DNA from 4 places in the Staphylococcus sp. SUC_1.2 genome. Region 2 is predicted to be linked to each of the others. Evidence: riboswitches for the same ligand, from Rfam matches in the RefSeq annotation. Region 2 holds a riboswitch; each other region holds the start of a gene.
What was found. A riboswitch is a leader RNA that binds a small molecule or an ion and turns the genes downstream of it on or off. The one in region 2 is predicted to bind S-adenosylmethionine.
Positions count from the first base shown of each region.

Region 1: it holds a riboswitch for S-adenosylmethionine, as region 2 does, so the genes downstream of both, NR218_RS05540 (methionine ABC transporter ATP-binding protein) here and NR218_RS11655 (methionine ABC transporter ATP-binding protein) in region 2, are expected to answer to the same signal.
Region 3: it holds a riboswitch for S-adenosylmethionine, as region 2 does, so the genes downstream of both, metK (methionine adenosyltransferase) here and NR218_RS11655 (methionine ABC transporter ATP-binding protein) in region 2, are expected to answer to the same signal.
Region 4: it holds a riboswitch for S-adenosylmethionine, as region 2 does, so the genes downstream of both, metK (methionine adenosyltransferase) here and NR218_RS11655 (methionine ABC transporter ATP-binding protein) in region 2, are expected to answer to the same signal.

Region 1 is NZ_JANJPM010000011.1:67,449-70,956, forward strand. Features, by position in the region: gene NR218_RS05530 (MetQ/NlpA family ABC transporter substrate-binding protein) at 1-121, opposite strand, end outside; gene NR218_RS05535 (methionine ABC transporter permease) at 142-837, opposite strand; gene NR218_RS05540 (methionine ABC transporter ATP-binding protein) at 830-1,855, opposite strand; SAM riboswitch class I at 1,940-2,044, opposite strand; gene NR218_RS05545 (thioredoxin family protein) at 2,099-2,398, opposite strand; gene NR218_RS05550 (toprim domain-containing protein) at 2,391-2,777, opposite strand; gene gcvH (glycine cleavage system protein GcvH) at 2,914-3,294, opposite strand; gene NR218_RS05560 (arsenate reductase family protein) at 3,387-3,508, opposite strand, start outside.
Region 2 is NZ_JANJPM010000045.1:1,175-4,682, forward strand. Features, by position in the region: gene NR218_RS11645 (MetQ/NlpA family ABC transporter substrate-binding protein) at 1-234, opposite strand, end outside; gene NR218_RS11650 (methionine ABC transporter permease) at 255-950, opposite strand; gene NR218_RS11655 (methionine ABC transporter ATP-binding protein) at 943-1,968, opposite strand; SAM riboswitch class I at 2,053-2,158, opposite strand; gene NR218_RS11660 (thioredoxin family protein) at 2,216-2,512, opposite strand; gene NR218_RS11665 (toprim domain-containing protein) at 2,505-2,891, opposite strand; gene gcvH (glycine cleavage system protein GcvH) at 3,083-3,463, opposite strand.
Region 3 is NZ_JANJPM010000023.1:23,400-26,907, forward strand. Features, by position in the region: gene NR218_RS08810 (aldo/keto reductase) at 1-86, opposite strand, end outside; gene NR218_RS08815 (NERD domain-containing protein) at 201-1,112, opposite strand; gene metK (methionine adenosyltransferase) at 1,211-2,407, opposite strand; SAM riboswitch class I at 2,522-2,634, opposite strand; gene pckA (phosphoenolpyruvate carboxykinase (ATP)) at 2,792-3,508, shown strand, end outside.
Region 4 is NZ_JANJPM010000022.1:6,955-10,462, reverse strand. Features, by position in the region: gene pckA (phosphoenolpyruvate carboxykinase (ATP)) at 1-1,390, opposite strand, end outside; SAM riboswitch class I at 1,555-1,665, shown strand; gene metK (methionine adenosyltransferase) at 1,781-2,977, shown strand; gene NR218_RS08470 (hypothetical protein) at 3,071-3,508, shown strand, end outside.

The DNA of each region.
Region 1 (3,508 bases), on a different contig from region 2:
CATGTGGTGCTGGTGAAGCACCTACAACGATTTTTTTATCTTTTTCGTCTCCGCCTTTACCACAAGCAGCTAATACAACTGTCAGTGTAAGTACTAATACTAAACTTAAAAGTTTTTTCATTTAATCTGTCCTCTTTTCTATTATCGTTTATCAATTTTATTTGTAAGCCAATCCCCGATGAATTGGATTATAAATACAATAATTAAAATAAATACGGTTGACACTAGAATGACGTCGTTTTGGTTACGTGTAAAACCAGTTAAGTAAGCTAAGTTACCTAAACCACCTGCACCAATAACGCCGGCAATAGCAGTTGAACCAACTAAAGCGATAGCAGTTACTGTAATACCTGAAACAAGTGCTGGCATTGCTTCTGGAAGCAATACTTTTCGAACGACTGTCCAAGTATTTGCACCCATAGACCATGCTGCTTCAATAACGCCTTTATCGATTTCTTTAAATGCGATTTCAACTAGTCTTGCGTAGAACGGTGCAGCACCAATGATTAATGCTGGAAGTGCTCCCGTCGGTCCACTAATTGTACCTAATAATACACTTGTGAACGGAATTAATAACAAAATTAAAATAATAAATGGAATCGCACGGAACAAGTTAACTATAAATGAAACTACCGTATAGAAAATCTTAGCTCCAGGTGCGTCACTTTTAGCTGATAAGAAAAGCAACACGCCTAAGATTAAGCCAAAGATAAAAGCAAAAATGGTTGACACTATAGTCATATAAAGTGTTTCATAAATTGCTTGCCAAACTTCAGGCCATTGCACATTAGGCATAGTAATCATTTCATGGAAGATATCACCATATGATTTATCCATGTTTAATCACCTCCACATTTACGTGTTCTTTATGTAACTCAGTTACGAATGTATTAAATCCATCTTCACTAATATGTGGAATGTGTACAATTAAAAATCCAACTGAACCTGTACGTGTATTTTTAATATTTGCTTCCAAAATATTTAATTCAATATTCTGCGTTCGCGTAATATCAGATACAACAGGTTGTGTGGTATTATTACCGTTGAAATTCAACCTTACAATATAAGCGTCTTTGTTTAATGGTTCTAGATGTTTAATTGAATCTTCAAAATCGTCGTCTAAATCGTCTTTCACAAATCGTTTTGTCACCTCATGTTGAGGATTTTCAAATACTTCATCAACTTTACCTTGCTCAATAACACGCCCATTTTCCATCACTGCAACTTCATCACATATGCGTCTAATCACTTGCATTTCATGTGTAATAATCACAATCGTTAGATTTCTTTCTTCTTTTATTTTTAATAGTAAATCTAAAATTTCATCCGTTGTTTGTGGATCTAGCGCACTTGTAGCCTCGTCACATAATAAGACATTCGGATCATTCGCTAATGCACGAGCAATCCCAACTCTTTGTTTTTGACCACCTGATAATTCTGAAGGATAAGCTTTTTCACGACCTTTTAAACCGACCAACTCTACAAGTTCTAAAGCTCTTTGTTTTGCTTCTGCACGAGATACTCCAGCTATTTCTAGTGGGAACATAATATTACTAATGACAGTACGTGACCATAACAAATTAAAATGTTGGAAAATCATACTTACTTTTTGTCGTTTTTTTCTCAAATCTGACTTAGAAAGTTTGTTAATATTGTCTCCATCTATAATGATATCCCCTGAAGTCGGTTCTTCTAGATTATTAAACATTCGAATTAACGTACTTTTACCAGCACCAGAAAACCCAATCACTCCAAAAATTGAGCCTGATTCTATATTCAAGTCAACGTGATCTACTGCTAGTACATCTTTGTTCTTTGTGTGATAGCGTTTAACAACTTGATTTAACTCAATCACGTTAAGTGCCTCCCTTAAATTCCTTATGTAATTAAAAAATGCTTCCCCACCTAGAGAGATGAGAAAGCATTTAAAATTATCTTTCTCTCATCTTCTAAAGTATTAAACTTTATGTGAATTGGCACCATTTCTATTATAGACGGTTGCCGGGCTTCGTAGGGCACATCCCTCCACCTCTCTCGATAAGAGTTTTCGCACTATTTAATTAATTTATATCCTATCACTGTACTAATAATTCGTCAATCATTTTTTTAACTTTTCTAACAAATATGGCACAGATTGAAATGCATAGATTCTATCTACCTCTTTATCCTTATCCATAATTAACAGTACAGGTACAGACATAATTTTATATTCTTCACTAAAATACTTATGGAAATTTAAATCAATTTTTTTAAGTGGTAATTGTTCGATATCATTTGCAATATCTAGCATGCGCTCTGAAATCTTACATGTTCCACACATAGGAGTATATCCAAATATTAAATGTTTATCTTTATCAAAGTGTTCTTTGATATCTTCGATTTTAATAGAATTATTCATTCACAAGTACTAACCTTTCAGAACTTAAATTAGGTATAAGTTTTTTCTCTTTTTTTACGTTAAATCCGTATTTACTCAATACATGAGCAAGATAATTTTTGGGACAACGTGCGACTTCACAATATGTTTTATCTACATAGATATGTTCACTTTCACTTAAATAACGTTTAAACCACTTTCTAATTTTTTCGCCCTCATCATCTGAATCGGCAAGAATATAGACCTGTTTTCCATATAACGTTTCTATCATATCGTCTAGTTTGTCGATACTCATTGTACCATGTGTACAAATAATATTTACAGGTTCAGCAATGACTTGTTGCACTTTCTTCTTATCAGATTTACCTTCAACAATGATAACTTTATTTAAAATTGCCATGTTCATCCACCTTCTAAGTCGATATTAAACAATCATTTACTTTTTCACGTTATTGATGAATATAAACACAATTTACAGATAATTAATATAATTATATAAAAAACTCCTAGATTTAATATCAAGGAGTTTTAAAAAATTATTCGCCAATCATTTCAGAGTATTGTTCAGCTGATAGTAATTCATCTAATTGACTTTCGTCACTTAATTCAACTTTTACCATCCATGCTTTTTCATAAGGTGATTCATTAACAAATTCTGGACTATCTTCTAATTCGTCGTTTGTTTCAACAATTTTCCCAGAAACAGGTGCATACAATTCAGATACTGTTTTTACTGATTCAACACTACCAAATGTATCCCCTTCATTAATTTCATCATCGACATCTGGTAATTCGACAAATACGATGTCTCCTAATTCACCTTGCGCGTATTCAGTAATACCAATTGTTGCCGTATTTCCTTCAACTTTAACCCATTCATGTTCCTTAGAATATTTGAATTCGCTCGGTACTGCCACGAAAATCCCCTCCTAAAAATAATTACAATTTAATGATGCCATACCGTAAGTTTTCATTCAACTATTAATATTAAAAGTTGTGATTATACTTTCTATAACCATACATCTTTGTATTGTTCTTCATTAAAACCTAATGTAACTTTTTCACCCGAAACCGCTAGCGGACGTTTTACCAACATTCCATCTGAGGCTAAGAGTTCTAATTTTTCATCAT
Region 2 (3,508 bases):
CAATTCACCTTTATCTAATAATTTGTTTGGCGTAGTGTAATCATTAATTGTTTTAATTTCTAAGTCATAGCCTTTCTTTTTAAGTAAAGGTTTAGCCTTTTCAAGAATTTCAGCGTGAGGTGCTGGAGATGCGCCTACAACAATTTTTTTATCTTTATCCCCACTACCATTACCACAAGCTGCTAAAACGACTGTTAATGTTAATACTAAAAATAAGCTTAAAAGTTTTTTCATTGAATCATTCCTCTTTTCTTTTAGCGTTTGTCAATTTTATTTGTAATCCAATCCCCAATAAATTGAATTATAAATACGATAATTAAAATAAATACAGTTGAAACTAAAATGACATCGTTTTGGTTACGAGTGAAACCTGTTAAGTAAGCTAAGTTACCTAAACCACCTGCACCAATTACACCTGCAATTGCAGTAGAACCAACTAATGCGATTGCTGTTACAGTAATACCTGAAACTAGTGCTGGCATTGCCTCAGGTAGTAATACTTTTCGGACAACTGTCCAAGTACTAGCTCCCATTGACCAAGCCGCTTCGATAACACCTTTATCTATTTCTTTGAAGGCAATTTCTACTAATCTTGCATAGAATGGTGCTGCACCAATAACTAGAGCTGGTAAGGCACCAGTTGGACCACTTATTGTTCCAAGGATCACACTTGTAAATGGAATTAATAACAAGATTAAAATGATAAATGGAATCGCTCGGAATAAGTTAACAATAAATGAAACGATGCTATAAAAGACTCTAGCACCTTTAGAATTACTCTTAGCTGATAAGAATAATAATACTCCTAAAATCAATCCAAAAATAAATGCGAAAATAGTTGAAACTACAGTCATATATAATGTTTCATAAATGGCTTGCCATACTTCAGGCCATTGGACGTTAGGCATTGTAATCATCTCTTTAAAAATATCACCATAAGATTTATCCATGCTTAACCACCTCCACATTTACATGTTGCTGATGTAAATCTTCTTTAAATGTCTCAAACTCTGTTTCAGCAATATGTGGAATATGAACCACCAAGAACCCGACAGAACCACCACGGGTATTTTTTATGTTTGCTTCAAGAATATTTATATCAATGTTATGCGTTTTACTTATGTAAGATACAACTGGTTCAGTCGTATTACCACCATTGAAATTAAGTCTAACAATGTATGCATCTGAATCTAATGGTTCTAGATGTTTGATTGATTCTTCAAAATCATCATCCAAATCATCTTTCACAAATCGTCTTGTAACTTCATGTTGTGGATTTTCAAATACTTGCGTTACTTTACCTTGCTCAATTACACGTCCACTTTCCATAACGGCTACTTCATCACAAACACGTCTGATAACATGCATTTCATGAGTGATAATCACGATTGTAAGGTTTTCACGTTCTTTAATTTTTAGCAGTAGGTCTAAAATCTCATCTGTTGTTTGTGGATCTAATGCGCTTGTAGCTTCGTCACATAAGAGGACGTCAGGTTCATTAGCCAAAGCTCTTGCAATACCCACACGTTGTTTCTGCCCACCTGATAATTCTGATGGATAAGCATTTTCTCTGCCATTTAAACCAACAAGGTCAATTAATTCTTTCGCCCTTTCATTTGCTTTGGTTTTAGAATACCCTGCAATTTCTAAAGGGAACGTGATATTTCGAAGTACTGTTCGTGACCATAATAAATTAAAGTGTTGGAATACCATACTTACTTTTTGTCGTTTTCTTCTTAATTCTGCTTTTGAAAGTTTGTTAATATTATCGCCATCTATAATAATATCGCCAGAAGTAGGTTCTTCTAAATTATTGAACATTCTGATTAACGTACTTTTACCAGCACCAGAGAATCCGATAACTCCGAAAATAGAGCCCGTTTCTATATTTAAGTTAACGTTATCAACTGCTAGTACATCTTTATCTTTAGTGTGATAACGTTTTACAACTTGATTTAACTCAATCACGTTTAGTGCCTCCTTAAAAATCATTATGTAATTAAAAAATGCTTTCTCACTTTAGCAAAGTTGAGAAAGCATTGATTCATCTTTCTCTCATCTTCTAAAGTAATCAACTTTATGTGAATTGGCACCATTTCTATAACTAGACGGTTGCCGGGCTTCATAGGGCACATCCCTCCACCTCTCTTGATAAGAATTTTCGCACTATTTAATTAATTTATATCCTACCATTGCACTATAATTTCGTCAATAATTATTTTAACTTTTCTAACAAATAAGGAACAGATTGAAAAGCATAGATTCTATCTATTTCTATATCTTTATTCATTACTATTAGAACAGGAACTGACATAATTTTGTTACGCTCACTATATTTAGGATGGTAATTCAAATCGATTTTTTTAACGGGTAATTGTAGTATTTCATTCGCAATATCTAGCATTCGCTCTGACATTTTACAAGTACCACACATCGGTGTGTATCCAAAAATTAGATGTTTTTCTTTATTAAAATTCTCACAAATATCTTCTATTTCTACAGATTTACTCATGCATGATTACTAACCTTTCAGTCGTTAAATTAGGAATTAGACGTTTCTCTTTACGAACTGTAAAACCATGTTTACTCAATACATGCGCAAGATAATTCTTTGGGCATCTAGCTACCTCACAAAATGTTTTATCCACATAGATATGTTCACATTCGCTAAGATGACGTTTAAACCATTTTCTTATCTTTTCACCTTCGTCATCTGAGTCTGCTAGAACAAAGACTTGCTTTTCATATAATGTTTCAATCATGTCATCTAATTTATCAATACTCATTGTACCATGCGTACAAATAATATTTATAGGTTCAGCGATGACTTGTTGTACTCTCTTCTTATCAGATTTGCCTTCAACAATAATAACTTTATTTAAAATTGCCATGATAATCCACCTTCTAAGTCGATAATAAACAATCAGTTACTTTTTCACATAACGCTAATAGATTAAACATTATTTACGATTACTTAACATTTTATATCAACAAAGTATAAATTTTAAAATTTGTTGATTATTATTTACAAAAAATAGGCAAAATAAAAACTCCATGACCGCAATCAAGGAGTTTAAATTAATTATTCACCAATCATTTCTTTGTATTGATCAGCTGATAATAAATCATCTAATTGGCTTTCATCGCTAAGTTCAACTTTAACCATCCATGCTTTCTCATATGGTGATTCGTTAACAAACTCAGGACTATCTTCTAATTCTTCATTTGATTCAACAACTTTACCAGATACTGGCGCATATAATTCAGAAACAGTTTTAACTGATTCTACACTACCAAAAGTATCCCCTTCGTTGATTTCGTCATCAACTTCTGGTAATTCAACGAATACGATATCACCTAATTCACCTTGTGCGTATTCAGTAATACCAATTGTTACTGTGTTGCCTTCAACTTTTACCCATTCATGTTCTTTAGAATATTTTAATTCGCTCGGTACTGCCACGAGAATCCCCTCCTAAAATTAATTACAATTTAATGATGCCATACC
Region 3 (3,508 bases), on a different contig from region 2:
TTACAAGTATCGTCATTTTCTACTCGAAATGTTCCAAGTCCTAACATTGGCATTTGATTTCCATTATAGAATTCAATATAGTCCATCTTACTTCCTCCTTTAAAAATAACTATTCTGTATATACCCTAAAAGTATATTTATGAACATCGCTTATAATAAAAAAGTACCATCAAAATTTAAAATTTTGATGGTAGCCTCTTTTAGTTAAATGATTCAATTTTATCCATAATATTTTGTAATTCATCGACATTATATTGAATACGTCCATGGAATACAAATTTGTTAAAGAATTCGTCAAGTTGTTCAGGACCAACTAAAACCTTAACACTTGAACTTTGTGCATAGTTTGAAATCGTTACGTCTTTATCATGTTTAGGATTAAAATATAAAATTGATGTTGGCGTATATTTAAGTCCTAATTCTGTTTGTAAATCTGTAGCCAACTTCTCAATTGCAGAAAGTTGATCAGAATAATTAATAAATGATAGTTTCGAATGATTATCTTCATGTTGATCAAGAACTAACGTTTGAGGCGCTTGTGTATTTAAATCAAGTGTATCAAATACTTGCTTCAGCATTGGTAATTCTTGAAATTGTGCGCCACTAATTCCATTATAAACATGACCTTTTAATAATTGTGAATCAATGATATATAAACCAGTTCTAGTAAGCACAAGATGGCTAATACGTTGAATATTATTAAACTCATTACTTGGTAAAAAAATATTAGCCATTATATGCATATCTTCACGTCTAATACGTTTTTCTTTAACTAAACGGTCTCTAATACCAATGAGTCTCAAATCAGTCACGTATTCACTTTTATTTTTAGAAAATAATTTCAAAGCATCAATTTCACGTTCTTTTCCATTAACTGTAACTTCAAATTCTTCTTTTTGTTTCGTTACTTGTTTTTTATTTTCAATACGTTCTTTTTCAAGTGCTTCCTCATGTGAAGATTTGAGTTGTTGCTCCTTGAGATTGTACTCTTCATTCGCTTTGTGTTTCATATTATTTTTACTTTTCAAAGCAACTAAAAATAGAATAAAACATATAATCGCTATGATTATCGCTGCAATTAAACCAATCTCAACCGGTCCAAATGAATTCATTAGATAACGCTCCTTTTAAACTGTCAATATCTATCTATTATAATAGAAATAGACGATAATTTCGAGGTTTAACCTAATTAACTGCTATATATCCTATGTTATTTTTGAACGGCATCTTTTAGGACATTCACTTTATCTAATTTTTCCCATGGTAACAATACATCAGTACGACCAAAATGTCCGTATGCAGCTGTTTGTTTGTAAATAGGATGTTTTAAGTCAAGCATTTTAATGATACCTGCTGGTCTTAAATCAAAATGTTTTCTTACCGCTTCAACTAATTGTCCTTCAGAAACTTTACCTGTTTTAAATGTATCAATAGCAATAGATACAGGTTCTGCTACACCAATTGCATAAGCTAATTGCACTTCACATTGCTCAGCTAATCCAGCTGCTACAATATTTTTTGCAACATATCTCGCTGCATATGCCGCAGAGCGATCTACTTTTGTAGGATCTTTACCACTGAAACAGCCACCTCCATGACGAGCATAACCACCATATGTATCTACAATAATTTTTCTTCCAGTTAAACCAGCATCTCCTTGAGGACCCCCAATAACAAATCGACCAGTTGGATTAATAAAGAATTTAGTTTCATCATCAATTAAACCTTCAGGCACAGTCGGATAAATGACATGCTCTTTAATATCTTTTTGGATTTGTTCTAATTCAATGTCTTCAGCATGTTGAGAAGATACCACAATCGTGTCAATACGTTTAGGTTTATCATTTTCATCGTATTCTACTGTTACTTGAACTTTACCATCTGGACGTAAATAACCTAAGGTACCGTCTTTACGCACATCTGATAAGCGTTTCGCTAGTTGATGTGATAAAAAGATTGGAAGCGGCATATATGTTTCGGTTTCATTTGTTGCATAACCAAACATTAATCCTTGGTCTCCGGCACCTGTTGCTTCAATTTCTTCTTCAGATATATCATTGCGATACTCAAGTGCTTTATCTACACCTTGGGCAATATCAGGTGATTGTTCATCAATAGCTGTTAAAACAGCCATTGTTTGATAATCGTAACCATATTTAGCTCTTGTATAACCAATATTTTTGATTGTTTCTCGTACTACTTTAGGAATATCTACATATGTAGACGTTGAAATTTCACCAGAAATTAAAGCCATACCTGTTGTTACTGTTGTTTCACAAGCGACACGTGCATTAGGATCATCTTTTAAAATTTCATCTAAAATCGCATCAGATACTTGATCGGCGATTTTATCTGGATGCCCTTCTGTCACTGACTCTGATGTAAATAAACGTTTATTATAAGTCATGATTTGCTCCTTTTTTTAACTATATTTACGAAAATTCTCTTTTGACAATGAGCTTAAAATAAAAGAGCCTTCTCAACTATCTAGATAGAGAGAAGGCTCTTAAACGTCCATTCGCTCTTATCGTTCAGACAAATATTGCGTCTGCAAACGGTTTGGCACCTTTCTTTTAAAAAAAGAGGTTGCTGGGTTTCATTGGGTCCATGTCCCTCCACCACTCAGGATAAGAGAATCCGTTAAGACCTATACTACATAAATACTTTAAAATTGTCAATTTTGATTTTTAAATGTTCTTTTATTTACAATGGAATAATTAAATTATTATGTTATACTTTTTAATGTAAGGGCTTACACATATAAATGAATAGATATTTGGAGGGATGTTGTATGTCAATAGATACATACAGTGAAACACCTAAAATCAAACACTTATTAGAGAAGGAAACGACTTTATTTCAACTTTCTACTACTCAGCTTTATTACAAGATTTTAAATAATAATGAAGGTGAACTTACTGAACTTGGCGCAATTAATATGAGTACAGGTAAATATACTGGTCGTTCACCAAAAGATAAATTTATCGTTAACGAACCTTCATATCGAGACAATATTGATTGGGGAGACATTAATCAACCTATAGATGAAGACGTGTTTTTAAAATTATACAACAAAGTATTAGATTATTTAGATCAAAAAGATGAATTATACGTTTTTAACGGTTATGCCGGAAGTGATAAAGACTCACAATTAAAATTAAAAATTATCAATGAGCTTGCATGGCATAATTTATTTGCACAAAACATGTTTATCCGACCTGAATCTATTGAGGAAGCAAGTCATATTAAGCCAAATTTCACTATCGTTTCTGCCCCTCATTTTAAAGCCAATCCAGATGTTGACGGTACTCATTCTGAAACATTTATTATTGTTTCATTTAAACATAAAGTGATTTTAATTGGTGGTACTGAATACGCTGGAGAAATGAAAAAAGGTATCTTTTCAGTGATGAACTACTTATTACCTATGCAAGATATTATGAGTATGCATTGTTCTGCCAATGTTGGAGAAAAAGGTGATGTTGCTCTATTCTTTGGATTATCTGGT
Region 4 (3,508 bases), on a different contig from region 2:
TAAACTCTGCATTTTTCAATTTACCTTTAATTGCTTGATCTACCATATAACGAGTGTAATGTAGACTAATACGTCTACCTACGCCATATTTACCACCAGTCCATCCAGTGTTAACTAAGTATACATCAACATCATGTTTATCTATTAGTTCACCTAATAAATCTGCATATTTATTAGGATTAAGTGGTAAGAAAGGTGCACCAAAACAAGTTGAGAATGATGGTTCTGGTTCAGTAACGCCACGCTCAGTTCCAGCTAATTTAGAAGTGAAACCACTTAAGAAATGGTACATCGCTTGAGATTTAGTTAATTTAGCAATAGGTGGAAGTACACCAAATGCGTCAGCAGTTAAGAAAATTATTGTATTAGGATGTGCTGCTTTAGATGGTAATACAATATTATCAATGTGATGAATTGGATAGGCAGCACGTGTATTTTCAGTATATGAATTATCATCGAAATCAACAACACCACGCTCGTTAACCACAGTATTCTCTAATATAGTACCGTATTGAATCGCGTTATAAATTTGAGGTTCTTTTTCTTTAGAAAGGTTGATTGCTTTTGCGTAACAACCACCTTCAATATTGAAAATACCGTTTTTATTCCAACCGTGTTCATCATCACCAATCAATTTTCTATCAGGTGCTGCTGATAAAGTTGTTTTACCTGTACCTGATAATCCGAAGAATAAGGCTACGTCTCCTTTATCTCCAACATTCGCAGAACAATGCATACTCATAATATCTTGCATTGGAAGCAAATAGTTCATTACTGAGAAGATACCTTTTTTCATCTCACCAGCATACTCTGTACCACCAATTAAAATGGTTTTATGTTTGAATGAAATGATAACAAAAGTTTCAGATTTAGTTCCATCAACTTCAGGATCAGCTTTAAAGTGAGGTGCTGAAACAATTGTGAAGTTAGGTTTTATATTACTAGCTTCTTCTTTAGAATCTGGGCGGATAAACATGTTTTGAGCAAAAAGGTTGTGCCATGCAAGTTCATTGATAACTGTAAGTTTCAATTGTGTGTCTTTGTCACTACCTGCATAACCATTAAAAACGTAAAGTTCGTCTTTTTTATCAAGATAGTCTAAAACTTTAGAGTAGAGATTTAAGAAAGTTTCTTCATCGATAGGTTGGTTGATATCTCCCCAATGAATATTATCTTTATAAGAAGGTTCTGTAACAATGAATTTATCTTTAGGTGAACGTCCAGTGTATTTACCTGTGCTCGCATTGATAGCACCAAGTTCAGTTAATTCTCCTTCATTATTATCCATAATTTTGTAATAAAGTTGAGTTGTTGAAAGCTGAAAAAGAGAGCTTTCTTTTTCCAATAATTTTTTAATTTTAGGTGTTTCGCCGTATGTATCTACTGACATACCCAATCCCTCCAGCGTGTGTTATAGAAATTCAATATTGTAAGCCTTTACATGAAAATAGTATAACATAATGCCGTAATTATTCCACCTGGAAAAAACAAAAACCATTTAAAAACAAAATTGACATTAATAAATGAATTAGGTAGTATAGTTCTTAACGGATTCTCTTATCCTGAGTGGTGGAGGGACATGGACCCAATGAAACCCAGCAACCTCTTTTTTAAAAGAAAGGTGCCAAACCGTTTGCAGACATATATTCGTCTGAACGATAAGAGCGAATGGACGTTTAAGAGCCTTCTCTCTGTCTTGAATAGTGAAGAAGGCTCTTTTATTTTTGAGCTCACATTTAAAAGAGAATTTTCGTAAATATAGTTATAAAAGGAGCAAATCATGACTTACAATAAACGTTTATTTACTTCAGAATCAGTGACAGAAGGACATCCAGATAAGATTGCTGACCAAGTATCTGATGCCATTTTAGATGAAATCTTAAAAGATGACCCCAATGCACGTGTTGCTTGTGAAACTACTGTAACAACTGGAATGGCTCTAATTTCAGGTGAAATATCTACATCAACCTATGTAGATATCCCTAAAGTTGTAAGAGAAACAATTAAAGGTATTGGCTATACTCGTGCTAAATATGGCTATGATTACCAAACTATGGCAGTTTTAACTGCAATCGATGAGCAGTCACCTGATATTGCACAAGGTGTTGACAAAGCACTTGAATACAGAAATGATATTTCAGAAGAAGAGATTGAAGCTACTGGTGCCGGTGACCAAGGTTTAATGTTCGGATATGCTACAAATGAAACAGAAACATATATGCCTTTACCTATCTTTTTATCTCATCAATTAGCTAAACGTTTATCTGATGTACGTAAAGATGGAATTTTAAACTATTTAAGACCGGATGGTAAAGTTCAAGTAACAGTTGAATACGACGAATCAGATAAACCTAAGCGTATTGACACGATTGTAGTATCATCTCAACATGCGGATGACATTGAATTAGAACAAATTCAAAGTGACATTAAAGAACATGTCATATACCCAACAGTTCCTGAAGGATTAATTGATAATGAAACGAAATTCTTTATCAATCCTACTGGAAGATTTGTTATCGGTGGACCTCAAGGTGATGCTGGATTAACAGGACGTAAAATCATTGTTGATACTTATGGTGGTTATGCACGTCATGGAGGAGGTTGCTTTAGTGGTAAAGACCCAACTAAAGTAGACCGATCAGCAGCTTATGCGGCAAGATATGTAGCTAAAAATATTGTTGCTGCAGGACTAGCAGACCAATGTGAAGTACAACTTGCTTATGCTATTGGCGTGGCTGAACCAGTTTCAATTTCAATTGATACATTTAAAACGGGCAAAGTTTCTGAAGCTCAACTTGTTGAAGCTGTTAGAGCTAACTTTGATTTACGTCCAGCAGGTATCATTAAAATGTTAGATTTAAAGCATCCTATATACAAACAAACTGCTGCTTATGGTCACTTTGGTAGAACAGATGTATTGTTACCATGGGAGAAATTAGATAAAGTCAATGTATTAAAAGATGCTGTTCAAGCTTAATAAACGCTTTAAATAATATAAAGAAATTGTCGAAATTATAGATAGTTTCCATTATAATTAGATTTACTGATAGATTAAAGGAGCGTTGATTTAATGAATTCATTTGGACCAATCGAAATTGGTTTAATCGTAGCAATTGTAGTTGCAATTATCTGTTTAATATTATTCTTAGTTACACTTAAAAGTAAAAACAATATTAAACAGAAAACAAAAGAAGAATACGACTTAAAAGAAAAGCAAATGAAAGCGTCACATGACGAAGCCCTAGAGAAAGAACGCATACAAAATAAAAAGCAAGTTACTAAACAAAAAGAAGATTTTGATGCAACTGTAAGCGGTAAAGATCGTGAAATTGATGCATTGAAACTATTCTCAAAAAACAAAAGTGAATATGTTACGGATATGCGCTTAATTGGAATTAGAGATCGTTTAGTGAAAGAAAAACGTATTAGACCTGAAGATATGCATATTATGGCAAACATCTTTTTACCAAGTAATGAATTCAATGAAATTGAACGCATTAGTCACCTT